3 regions of the Giesbergeria giesbergeri genome follow, and region 1 is predicted to be linked to each of the others. Evidence: predicted binding sites of a transcription regulator. Region 1 holds the regulator's gene; each other region holds the start of a gene.
What was found. Region 1 encodes sigma-54, which starts transcription at its own class of promoters, with help from an activator protein. Its sites were predicted from a motif close to TGGCANGNAANCTGCTTT; they were not measured.
Positions count from the first base shown of each region.

Region 2: the regulator sigma-54 is predicted to act here: its motif matches at 2,363-2,380, upstream of nirB (nitrite reductase large subunit NirB).
Region 3: the regulator sigma-54 is predicted to act here: its motif matches at 1,958-1,975, upstream of ACYVB2_RS02865 (circularly permuted type 2 ATP-grasp protein).

Region 1 covers NZ_BAAGYJ010000013.1:38,777-43,214, forward strand. The annotation lists gene lptA (lipopolysaccharide transport periplasmic protein LptA) at 1-587, shown strand, start outside; gene lptB (LPS export ABC transporter ATP-binding protein) at 584-1,366, shown strand; gene ACYVB2_RS14925 (RNA polymerase factor sigma-54) at 1,371-2,957, shown strand; gene def (peptide deformylase) at 2,972-3,511, opposite strand; gene ACYVB2_RS14935 (methyl-accepting chemotaxis protein) at 3,533-4,438, opposite strand, start outside.
Region 2 covers NZ_BAAGYJ010000007.1:50,205-54,642, reverse strand. The annotation lists gene ACYVB2_RS11790 (nitrate- and nitrite sensing domain-containing protein) at 1-1,046, shown strand, start outside; gene cobA (uroporphyrinogen-III C-methyltransferase) at 1,431-2,219, shown strand; gene nirB (nitrite reductase large subunit NirB) at 2,524-4,438, shown strand, end outside.
Region 3 covers NZ_BAAGYJ010000001.1:620,287-624,724, forward strand. The annotation lists gene ACYVB2_RS02860 (alpha-E domain-containing protein) at 1-500, opposite strand, end outside; gene ACYVB2_RS02865 (circularly permuted type 2 ATP-grasp protein) at 502-1,887, opposite strand; gene ACYVB2_RS02870 (HD-GYP domain-containing protein) at 2,277-3,419, shown strand; gene ACYVB2_RS02875 (Tar ligand binding domain-containing protein) at 3,463-4,438, shown strand, end outside.

The DNA of each region.
Region 1 (4,438 bases):
TCACGCTGGCGCACGCTGAAAAGGCCGACCGCCATCAGCCCATGAACATTGAGGCCGATGCCCTGCGCCATGACGAATTGCAGCAAACCAGCGTGTTTACGGGCCGTGTGGTTCTGACCAAAGGTACCATCGTGCTGCGGGGTGAGCGTCTGGAAGTGCGCCAAGATGCCGATGGTTATCAGTCTGGTACCGTCACGGCGGCAGCAGGCCAACGGGCGTTCTTCCGACAAAAGCGTGATACCGCACCCGGCGCCCCTGAAGAATTTGTCGAGGGCGAAGGCGAACGCATTGAATACAACGGCCACAACGACACCGTGCGCCTATTGCGCCGTGCCGAGTTGCGCCGTTACCAAGGGGCCAAGTTACAAGATGAACTCACGGGGGCGGTGATCGTTTACAACAACCTGACGGATGTGTTCAGTGTGGATGGTCAGCAGCGCAGCCCTGAGGGGGCGTCAGCAACGTCGGGCGGACGTGTGCGTGCCATACTGGCTCCAAAGGCGACTACAGCTCCGGCCTCTCCTGTGGCACCTGCTTCTGCTCTGCCTTTGCGCCCCAGTTCTGCACTGGGTACTGACAAGCCATGAGTGCCGCACCCGCGCATGCCACCACCGAGGCAGCTACGGATAGCCGATTGGAGGTGCTGCATTTAGCCAAGTCTTATGGCAGCCGCCAGGTGGTCAAGGACGTATCGCTGGTTGTGCAAAAAGGCGAGGTAGTCGGTCTGCTGGGCCCCAATGGTGCAGGCAAGACCACTTCGTTTTATATGATCGTTGGTTTGTTGCCCAGCGATGGGGGTGATATTCGCATTGATGGGCAGTCGGTGGTGCGTATGCCTATCCATAAGCGTTCACGTCTGGGGTTGTCTTACCTACCGCAGGAAGCGTCTATCTTTCGCAAACTCACGGTACAAGAAAACGTGCGTGCCGTACTGGAGTTGCAACAAAATGCCGCGGGTCAGTCTTTGAGCAAGGCCGAAGTTGAGCAGCGTTTGCAGTCTTTGTTGGAAGAGCTGCGTGTCGACCATCTGCGAGACTCTCCTGCGCTTGCATTGTCTGGCGGCGAGCGGCGCCGGGTCGAGATTGCCCGTGCCTTGGCCACGCAGCCGCGTTTTATCCTGTTGGATGAGCCTTTTGCAGGCATCGACCCGATTGCCGTGATTGAAATTCAGCGCATCATCGGTTTTTTGAAAGCGCGCGGCATTGGCGTGCTCATTACCGACCACAACGTGCGCGAAACGCTGGGCATTTGTGACCACGCCTGCATCATCAGTGATGGTCGGGTGTTGGCACAGGGGACGCCTTCCGAGATTGTCAACAACGCCGAGGTGCGTCGGGTGTACCTGGGCGAACATTTCCGTATGTGAGCCGATGAAACCTGGCCTGTCTCTGCGTGTATCGCAGCACCTGACCCTGACGCCGCAGTTGCAGCAGTCTATTCGGCTGTTGCAGCTCTCGACGTTGGAGTTGGGCCAGGAAGTCGAGCAGATGCTGGCGGACAACCCCTTTTTGGAGCGCAACCCCGACGAAGCCTCGCGCGAGGAGTTTGGTTTGGCGCAGGCCGACACGCCCCCGCCAGAGGAGCCATATGCCGACTGGGCAGCCCCTGTGAGCAGCACCAGCAGTGCAGACAGCAGTCAGGCCACATTGACAGAGGCAGAGCAGGGCAACAGTGACAGCAGCAGCACCGAAGTGCTGGACTGGGAGGGCGATGGCAGTGTGGACATGGCCCCGGACGATAGTGAATGGGGTGGCGATGCCCCGGCCTGCAGCCGTGGCACTGACGAAGAAATGGATGTCAGTGCCACAGATTTGGCACATGGTCATGAATCACTGGCGGCATTCTTGCACCGACAAACGGTGGGTTTGCGCTTGTCTCCAGAGGATAAAGCCGCACTGTATTTTCTGATCGAATCACTCAACGAAGACGGTTATCTGGAGGATTCGCTGGAATCTTTGGCTCAAGGGTTGGCGGGTGAAGAGCACAGCGATGACATAGAGGAGCTGCTGCACCATTTCACGGTGGCCTTGCACTTGCTGCAAACGCTGGAGCCAACTGGTGTGGGGGCTCGCCACTTGGCTGAATGCTTGACACTGCAACTGGCAGCATTGGCCGCACATCCTGCGCCTGCCATCCCGCCTGAGACCATTGCATTGGCGCTGCGCATTTGCCAGCAGCCGCTGGAAGGGCTGGCCCGCCGCGATGTGCGCCGCTTGGCCCAAACCTGTGGGGCCACCGAGGAGCAAACCCGTGCAGCAATGGCCTTGATTGCCCGGCTGGAGCCGCGTCCGGGGCGGCCCTTTATCTCGGTAGAGCGCAACGCCATCATCCCAGACGTGCTGGTGCGCCGCATGGGGCATGGTCAGGCGGGGCACCAGTTCAGTGTGCAACTCAACCCCGAAGTGATGCCACGCCTGCGCATCCACGACATTTATGCGGGTGCCTTGCGTGGCCGTCGCCAAGACGAAGGCCATCAGGCTTTGCAACAGCGTTTACAAGAGGCCCGCTGGTTTATCAAAAACATTCAGCAGCGGTTTGACACTATCTTGCGGGTGTCACAAGCCATTGTGGAGCGCCAAAAGAATTTCTTTGTGCATGGCGAGTTGGCCATGCGTCCGCTGGTGCTGCGCGACATTGCCGACGAGCTGGGCCTGCACGAGTCCACAATCTCGCGGGTGACCACAGCCAAATACATGGCTACCCCCCAGGGTACTTACGAGCTGAAATACTTTTTTGGCTCGGGCTTGGGCACTGACAGTGGTGGCAATGCCTCCAGCACGGCTGTGCGCGCGTTGATCAAGCAGTTTATTGCTGCCGAGAACCCCGCCAAGCCCTTGTCGGACAACCAATTGGCTGAAATGCTCAAAGAGCAGGGCATTGAGTGTGCCCGTCGCACGGTGGCTAAATACCGTGAAGGATTAAAAATCCCCACGGCCACGCTGCGCAAAACGCTGTAGCGAGGCGGTGGGGGTTAATCGTTGGCGTCGGCCTGCAGTTCGGGAAACAGCACTTCGGTAAAGCCGAGCTGGCGCAAATCAGACATCCGTTGCGGATACAGGGTGCCTATCAGGTGGTCACACTCATGTTGCACCACTCTGGCGTGAAAGCCTTCGGCGATGCGCTCTATGGGCTGGCCCAGCACGTCCATGCCGGTGTAACGGATGCGGCTCCAGCGGGGCACCCGGCCCCGCAGCCCTGGCACCGACAGGCAGCCCTCCCAGTCCTCGGCTTGGGCGGCATCCAGCGGGGTAATCACGGGGTTGATCAACACAGTGGGGGGCACCAAGGGGCGATCTGGGTAACGCGGATTGGGCAAGTGCGAGCCAAAGACCACCACCTGCAAATGGACGCCAATTTGTGGCGCTGCCAACCCGGCACCATTGGCCGCCTGCATGGTGTCGTGCAAGTCCGTTACCAACTGGTGCAGCACTGGGGTGTTGAAGGCCGTAACAGGCTGGGCCGTGCGCCACAGGCGCGGGTCGCCCATTTTCAAGATGGTGTGGATGGTCATGGTCGATGCCGGTATGGGCTGTTAGCGTAGCAAGGCTGCAGGGCGTGCAGCCCGTGCTGCGGGTGTTGTGGCGTGCTGGTGATCGAGCTTGAACTCTGCCACCACATCGGCCAATTGTGTGGCTTGCTGTTGCAGGGCGTGGGCTGCCGCTGTGGCTTGTTCTACCAAGGCCGCATTTTGTTGTGTGCCTTGGTCCATCTGGTTGATAGAGGTACCAATGGCAGCAATGCCGCTGCTTTGTTCTTGGCTGGCGTGGCTGATTTCGGCGACGAGGGTGGTCATGCGGCGCACGCTGTCTACCACTTGTTCAATGGTGGTGCCTGCATCACGCACCAACTGACTGCCCGCATTGACTTGGGTAACGGAGTCATCAATCAGTGCCTTGATTTCTTTGGCCGCTGTGGCGCTGCGTTGGGCCAAAGTGCGCACTTCAGAAGCCACTACGGCAAAGCCCCGGCCTTGCTCGCCAGCCCGGGCTGCTTCCACGGCGGCATTCAATGCCAAGATGTTGGTTTGGAAAGCGATGGCATCGATTACGCCAATGATGTCCACAATCTTGCGGGCAGAGTTTTCTATGCCCCCCATCGTTTGCACCACCTGCCCCACCACTGTGCCGCCACGGGTGGCTACCTGCGAGGTTTCGGTGGCCAGCAGATTGGCCTGGCGGGCATTCTCGGCGTTTTGCAGTACGGTGGCGGTGAGCTCCTCCATGGCCGCAGCGGTCTGCCCCAGTGAGGAGGCTTGCTGTTCGGTGCGGGAGGACAGGTCTTGGTTGCCGCTGGCAATTTCTCGGGTGGCTTGGCGCACCGACTCGGAGGATTGGCGGATGCGCACCAAGACCCCAGCAATTTTGCCGACAAAGTCGTTGAAGGCTTGGGCAATGTGCGTCAGTTCGTCGTTGCCTTGGGTGTCGAGGCGGCGTGTTAG
Region 2 (4,438 bases), on a different contig from region 1:
GGATTGATCCGTTGGCTCTGGACGGCGTGTGCGGATCTGGGGGCGTGCGTCTGTTTACCCACATTGCCTTGGTGCTGCATGGACTCGATGAGCTACCCAAGCTACGGGCCGACATACAGGCGCTGCAATGCTCCACCGGACATGCCACCAAACTCTACAACCGGTTGATTGCCGCCTTGCTCGGTTTGGTATTTGAAGCCGCTGATATTGCGACCGACCCCACCGTCTCTCGATTGCTTGTGGCCTTGTTCAACCTTATGCAGGCCAAAGAGTACGCAGGTCAAGAGCGGGCGGCAGGAGCTGCCGCCTTTGCGTTGGGAAAAATCACGCCCGAAGAGGTACAAGCCTTACAAGCCCTGATCGACTTGCAAGAGCAATGTTTTCAGCGTTTCGAAACCTTCAGTGCCCCCGAGAGCTTGCAACAATGGCAGGCACTGCAAAGCCGGCAACCACTGGTGGAATTGGAGCGGATGCGGCGCAAACTGATGGCCGGGTTGCCCACAGGCCAACGCGACGGCACTCTGGCCCAAAGCTGGTTCGATTGCTGCTCTTTGCGCATGGATCAGGTGCATCTGGTGGAGTCCCACTTGGCCACCAGTTTGCAGCAGGTCTGCGCCCATCGGATCAGCGCCAGCCAAGCCGAGCTGGAAGACCACCGGGTGCTGCTGGCTGCGCTGGATTCTCTTTCAGAAATCACAGCTCCACCGGTTGTCTTGATGCCTGGTGACTGCCTAGCGGCAGCACCCGACACCCTGCTCACTGGCGATGGCATGGGGCCACGGGTGATGCGTTCCATTTTTGACAGTCTGCAAATTCAATCGCAAAAACTGCAGGCCGTCAGCGAAGAACTGGCCGTGGTGCGCGGTGCGCTGGAAGAGCGCAAGGTGATCGAACGGGCCAAAGGCCTGCTGATGGCCCACCAAGGGCTGAGTGAAGAGGAGGCCTACCGCCTGTTGCGGCAAACGGCTATGGGCAAAAACCGTCGAATCATTGATGTAGCCCGAGCGGCACTGTCGATGGTGGAGTTGCTCCCGGTGCGCAGCTGAACGCCCATCTGCACGGTGCAGACAGCACCAGCCTTGTGCAAGCAACGCACCGACTTTGCGCAAAGCAGATGCCATGTGGGTGTGTGGATGGCTCTGTGGCAAGCGTGGCACGCTTGATGCTTTACCAGCCCTGAGGGCAGGCCAATGACGGCTGGGCCTATTGCAGACTGCTCTGCATCTATTTTTTGATTTTTGAACAACGGCGTTCATTTTGGCTCGGCCACCCAAGGCTGCGGGTCGGGATGAACGCCGTTTTCATTTTGGCATCAGGAGCCACCACCCATGACCACCCCCCCATCCACAAAAACCGCCAAAACCTCCATCACCCCAGAGGGATGGGGTTCGATGCTGGCCCCTCTGCACCGCACCTGCGGCGCTGGTTTGATGCCTCTGGAGGCACCCGGCACCGTCACACTGGTGGGTGCGGGGCCGGGCGATCCAGAGTTGCTCACGCTCAAGGCCATCAAGGCCATTGCCAGTGCCACGTTGCTGATGGTGGATGACTTGGTCAACGATGCGGTGTTGGGCTACGCATCGCCACAAGCCCGTATTGTTCATGTGGGCAAACGGGGCGGCTGCATCTCTACGCCACAGAGTTTTATCGAGCGATTGATGATCATGGCCGCCCGACAAGGAGAAACCGTGGTTCGCCTCAAAGGGGGTGATCCTTTTATCTTTGGTCGGGGCGGGGAAGAAGTGGAATACCTGCGGGCTGCAGGCATCACGGTGCGGATTGTGAATGGCATCACGGCAGCCCTGGCAGCAGCCAGCAGCCTAGAGACACCGCTGACCCACCGCGATCGGGCGCACGGTGTGGTGTTTGTCACAGGCCATGCCAAGCCTGGTGCGGCAAACACCCACTGGGCAGCATTGGCTGCCTGTGCCCATGAAGCCCAACTCACGTTGGTGATTTATATGGGGGTAACCCATATCACCACCATCGAGCAAGGTTTGCTGCAAGGCTTACCCGCCCACACCCCGGCAGCGATTGTGGAGCACGCCAGCCTGCCACAACAGCGCCAAACCCGCTGTCTGCTTGGCAATCTGGCCCAAACTCTGCAAATGCAGGGTTTGGGCAGCCCCTCCATTTTGGTGGTGGGGGATGTGCTGCAAGGTATGGCCCAATGGCATGAGAACGCATCGGCCGGACATCAGCTCTATGCCCAAAGATAAGCACAGAGGCTTGATATTTTGGTGCAGCGGTACCTTGTGCAGCCCCGAACTGGTGAAGCGCATCGCCAGCCCTCCCCCTGCCCCCTCTTGCACAGAGTGCAAAAAAGTCAATAAAAACAATCTATTCAATCGATTTCCATCACTGGCACCGATCTTGCATCGGTGCAGTGAATGCCGGAGCAACGAAGCTCCGGTACCGTGCTTGAAGTGGAGCTAGCGGACAACGGCGTCCGTCACTGGTTGGGGTACTTCCCCAGCCTTTGACGCGACGCCTTTTTTTATTGCTTCTTTGATTGGAGCTGCCATGAAAAAACAGAAACTCGTGCTCGTTGGCAACGGCATGGCCGGGGTGCGCACACTGGAAGAGTTGCTCAAACTCGCCCCCGATCTTTATGACATCACGGTATTTGGCGCAGAGCCTTACGGCAACTACAACCGTATCCTGCTCTCGCCTGTGCTGGCCGGGGAGATAGCCTTGTCAGAGATCATCCTGAACGATCGGGACTGGTATGAAAAGCACGGCATTACGCTGCACACAGGCAAGACCGTCACGCAAATTGACCGCGCCAACCGCCGGGTGGTAGCAGACGATGGCACGGGGGCAGACTATGACTACCTGCTGCTCGCTACCGGCTCCACCCCTTTCATACTGCCCATTCCGGGCAGCCACCTGCCAGGCATTCTGGGCTATCGGGACATTGCCGATACCCAGGCCATGCTGGCGGCTGCCCAGCAATATCAACACGCTGTGGTGATTGGTGGCGGCCTGTTGGGGCTGGAGGCAGCCAACGGCCTGAAGCTGCGCGGCATGGACGTGACGGTGGTGCATCTGGGGCCGTGGCTGCTGGAACGCCAACTCGATGCTGCTGCGGGTCAGATGCTGCAAACATCACTGGAAAGCAAGGGGCTGAAGTTTTTGTTGCAAACACAAACCGAGGCGCTGATAGCGGGCAAAAGTGGTCGGGTGGCGGCTGTGCAGTTGCAGGGTGGGCTGCAAATTCCGGCCGAGTTGGTGGTGATGGCCACGGGCATTCGTCCTGAAACCACATTGGCACAAGCAGCAGGGCTGCATTGTCAGCGGGGGGTGGTCGTCAACGACGCGATGCAAACCGATGACCCGCATATCTATGCAGTAGGGGAATGCGTCAACCACCGTGGCATTGCCTACGGTCTGGTAGCACCATTGTTTGAGCAGGCCAAAGTGGCTGCTAACCACTTGGCAGGCCAGCGCACCAGCAGCTACACCGGATCGGTCACTTCCACCAAACTCAAGGTCACGGGCATTGATCTGTTTTCGGCAGGTCAGTTCATGGGGGGAGAAGGCACAGAAGAAATCGTGCTCAATGACCCACACGGTGGCCGCTACAAAAAACTGGTGCTTCAGGAGGGGCGCTTGGTTGGCAGCGTGCTGTATGGGGACGTGGGCGATGGCCCGTGGTACTTCCAACTGCTGAAGGAAGAGCGCAACATCCAAGAGCTGCGTGACCGCCTGATTTGGGGCCCATCGTCGGGTGCCCAAGCCCAGCAGCCGGGCCAAAATTCTGCCGCTACCTTGGCAGATTCTGCCGAAGTTTGCGGCTGCAATGGTGTTTGTAAAGGCACCATCGTACAGGCCATCCAAGAGCAAGGTCTAGCCAGCCTGGACGAGGTGAAAAAACACACCAAGGCGGCCTCCTCGTGTGGTTCCTGCTCGGGCTTGGTGGAGCAGATTCTGGCGGCCACTCTGGGGGACAACTACACACCCACGGCCCAGAGACACAAACCCCTTTGCGCCTGCACAGAACACTCGCACCAAAGCGTGCGCCAAGCCATCTTGGCACACCACCTGACCCGCAAAGAGGCGGTGTTTGACGCACTGTCCTGGAAGACACCCAACGGCTGTGACAAGTGCCGCCCAGCCATCAACTACTACCTGCTCTCGAGTTTTCCGCACGAGGCCCAAGACGATCCGCAATCGCGCTTTATTAACGAGCGGGCACACGCCAATATCCAAAAAGATGGCACTTACTCGGTGGTGCCACGGATGTGGGGAGGACTGACCAACCCCGCCGAACTGCGCGCCATTGCCGATGCGGCTGAAAAATACCGGGTGCCCACGGTGAAGGTGACCGGCGGCCAACGCATCGACCTGCTGGGTATTCGCAAAGAAGACCTCCCCGCTATCTGGGCCGACCTCAATGCCGCAGGCATGGTCTCAGGCCATGCCTATGGCAAATCCA
Region 3 (4,438 bases), on a different contig from region 1:
CGCTCGATGAACGTGCCCAAACGGATAAAGCAATAGGCATCGTTGCGTTGCAAGGTGCCATAGGTAGCCCCGCGAAACAGGTGCGAACGCTCTTTAACCCAGTCAAAAAAGGCCGATACGTCCGTAATGCCACGCTGCGACATGTCACGCGCTTCGAGCCAGCTGGCATTGATGGCCTCCCACATTTCCGAGGTGATACGGCCCCGCACTGCATAGGCATTCTCACGGGCCTGCTTCAGACACGACAGCACCGAGGCGGGGTTGTCCAACTCCAAGGCCATAAAGCTGAACAAGTCTTGCGCCTCAAACTGGCGCCGCTGGGCAATATAAGGCTCCAACGTGCCCGTCACGGCCAGCGGCGCCGCAAACTCGGTCATGGCACCACGCGACTGGGGCAGCAGCGACAGCGAATGGGTAACATCCAGCATACGCACCAGGTTTTCGGCACGCTCCAAGTAGCGGCTCATCCAGAACAATTGGGCAGCGGTACGCGAGAGCATCTCAGGCCTCCAGAATCCAGGTGTCCTTGGTGCCACCACCCTGGGACGAATTGACTACCAGCGAGCCTTGTTTTAAAGCCACGCGCGTCAGGCCACCAGCGACCATGCGTACCTCCCGGCCACTGAGCACAAAGGGGCGCAAATCTATGTGGCGTGGTGCAATGCCGCTATCAACAAACGTAGGACAACTGGACAGGCACAGGGTGGGCTGGGCGATGTAGTTGCCCGGATGGGCCATCACGCGCTGGCGAAAATCTGCCACCTCGGCCACCGTGGAAGCTGGCCCGATCAGCATTCCATACCCCCCGGCACCATGCACCTCCTTGACCACCAGCTCGGCCAGATGGTCCAGCACATAGGCCAGATCGTCACTCTTGCGGCACTGCCAAGTAGGCACGTTGTGCAAAATCGGTTCCTCACCCAAATAAAAGCGAATCATCTCTGGCACATAGGGATAGATAGACTTGTCGTCCGCTACCCCGGTGCCAATCGCGTTGGCCAGAACCACATTGCCCTGCTTGTACACCGACAGCAGCCCCGGCACCCCCAGCACTGAATCGGCCTTGAAAGCCAACGGATCCAAAAACACATCGTCCATGCGGCGATAGATCACATCTACCCGCTGGGGGCCCACCGTGGTGTGCATGTAGAGGTAATCGTTTTTCACGAACAGGTCTTGTCCCTCCACCAGTTCCACCCCCATTTGCTGGGCCAGAAAAACATGCTCAAAATAGGCGGAATTGCCCACCCCTGGCGTTAGCACCACCACCGTGGGCTGGGCCTGCGTGGTGGCTTGGTGCAAGGTATCGAGCAACAGGGCCGGATAGTGGGCCACCGGCGCTACCGCATAGTGGGCAAACAACTCCGGAAACAGCCGCATCATCATCTTGCGGTTTTCCAGCATGTAGCTCACGCCACTGGGTACGCGCAGGTTGTCTTCAAGAACGTAATAGTGCCCATCGGCATGGCGAATCAGGTCTATCCCACTGACATGGGCATAAATGCCATTGGGCAGATCCACCCCCTGCATAGCAGGCTGGTACTGCGCATTGGCAAACACCTGCTCGGCCGGAATCAACCCAGCACGCACAATGTCGTGGTTGTGGTAGATGTCCGACAAAAAGCGATTGAGCGCCGTCACCCGCTGACGCAACCCCGCCTCCAACATCTGCCATTCATCCACAGGTACGATGTGTGGCACGGTGTCAAACGGAATCAGACGTTCGGCCCCAGCCTCATCACCATGCACCGCAAAAGTGATGCCCACGCGGTGGAACAGCAAATCGGCCTCCACACGCTTTTTGCCCAGTGCTTGGGGTGTCTGTGCATGGAGCCAATGGGCAAAGGTTTGGTAGTGCGCACGGATAGCACCGCTGGGCAACAGCATCTCATCGTAATGGCCCACAGGGGGCAAGGTCAGGGCGTGCATGGTGACTCCATCGGCTAGACGCTGGCAGCATGCAAGGAGCGTGCCTGCCCAGTCAGCAGGCATTGGCCGGTATTTTGGGGTGGGTGGTGCTTCTCTCACGATAATGAGCACGCTACAGACTGGGCCACCGTGGTGCGTCCCCCTGCAAGGCACCGCCTACAGTCTGGGCAAACACGGCCTAACATTTGTCAAAATTTTGACCAACATCAAAGGGGGACACTGCCCCAGGCCACACCAGCCCATTTTTTGATGCACGCTGCGATCTATTGATCGCAGACGCTCCGTGCGCCAGCGATTTTTTTTGCCACAGCAAGGCTGTGTTGGGTTGAGGAAGCAAAGGCGCAGCGGTGAAAAAGATAGTGCATAGCGATATCGTTCTTGGCAAACCTATTGGGTTCTCCATTTACAGCGATGGCGGTACTTTGCTTTTTCGCCGTGGCTCGGTCATTCACATGCCCGACCAAATATCGCGTTTGCTGGTGCGTGGCGCCCAATACGACGAGACAGAAACCGACCTGCGGCCCTACGCCCCCAATGAGCCACAGCCAGCGCCAGTCCACGAAGACCCCCCGCCCTTTGAGCACCTGAGCGGACTGCTACTCAACCTCAAGCATGTGTTGGGCACCACGCTCAAAAGCCCCGAGCAAATAGATGTGAGCGCACGCATTGGCAAAATTGCCCAAGCCGTACAAAACATCTGCCGCAAGAGCATTGACAGCGCGCTGGCCGCCCCCTCTGTAGATACACATACCCCGTATATCGTGGTTCACCAGATGATGGGGGCCGTCCTGACCGAATTGATCGCGCAGGGCAAGGGATTGGACGCCACACAACGGCTGTCGTTGGTGTGTGCTGCCCTGACCCGCGATCTGGGACAAATACCGTTGCAGGCAGAACTGGATAAACATGCGGGCTATCTGCCCGACGATCTGCTAATGCAGATGCGCCAGCATCCCCAGCAAAGCGCCCAGCTGCTCGAACAAGCAGGCGTTAGCGATCCACTCTGGCTCGCCACGGTGCGCAACCACCACGAATACCTGGACGGCAAAGGCTACCCGGCGGGTCTTCAGGGCGATGAGATCAGCCTGGGCGCCAGAATACTGGCAGTGTCTGATCGCTATAGCGCCATGACCAAAATGCGGCCTTACCGGGCCCAGGCCCACTTTCCACAAAATGCCCTGAAAGAGATTTATCTCAAAAAGGATTCGGAGGTCGATGAAGAAATCGCCCGCATCCTGATCTCAAAGGTAGGCCTGTTATCACCGGGCACCCTCGTCAAACTCAAGTCGGGGGAAGTGGCGGTGGTCAAAAGCCCCACCGTCAAATCCGATGCCACCATTGTTTACAGCGTCTATGGCAAGACCGGCATGATTTTGTCTACCCCCGCCCGCCGCGACACGTCCCAGCCGGGGTGTGAAATCGTTGGTTTGGTGCCGTTTTCCCACTGCCAGACAGCCGCTGTCTGCATCCGGCAAGTCTGGGCCGAATGAAGTTGGCCCACATCTACGCCATTGAAGCCCGAAGAGAATCGCCATGAAAATGAATCTACCGGTCACCGGACAGGAACAACGGTTCTCTGCCGACAAAAACATGGTCACCAAGACCAATACCAAGGGCATCATCACCTTTGCGAACCAAGATTTTGTTGAGGTCAGTGGCTTTTCTGAGGAAGAGCTGATCGGCAAAAACCACAATCTGATCCGACACCCAGATATGCCGCCGGTGGCCTTTGAGATCATGTGGAAAACCTTGAAGCGTGGCCTGCCTTGGCGCGGCATCGTCAAGAACCGTTGCAAAAACGGCGACCACTATTGGGTCGATGCCCGCATCGTACCCATCAAGAAAAACGGCGAGATCACCGGCTATATGTCGGTGCGCAGTTGCCCCTCGCGCGAGGATGTGGCTGGCGCTGAAGCGGCTTACGAAAGCGCCAAGAACAGGCCCGACACGCTGAAAGAGGATGTGTCGCCGGGCTGGAAAAAGCACCTCTCGATCAAGAACGGCATCCCGCTGTGGATTGCGTTTGTCACCCTGCTGATGATTGGGGGAGGCATTTTAGGTATCACGGGCCTGAACCTGTCTAAGGCCGACATCCAAGCCCTCTACCACCAAGAAATGGTGCCGGTGCAAGCCATTCAGCGCATGAAATTCTTGATGGCCGACAACCGCTCCCAACTGGCACTGGCCCTCAACTTTAAGTTTGGTGCCCACTCGGACGTGGTGCTCAATCATGGTGCAGGCAACCACCATGTGCAGGTGATTGCCACCAACCGGCAAGAAATTGACCAGCTCTGGGCCCACTATATCGGCCAAGTCCGTGATAGCAAAGAACAGCAACTGGCCAATGCCTACATCCAAGCCCGCAATCGCTATGTCAACGAAGGGCTTTTACAAGCCAACCAAGCTATTGAGGCCGAAGACTACCTGCAAGCGCAGCGGGTGTTTTTTAACCAAGTCAATCCCCTGTACGACACGGCCAATGCCCACGCCTCTACCCTCTTGAGCTACC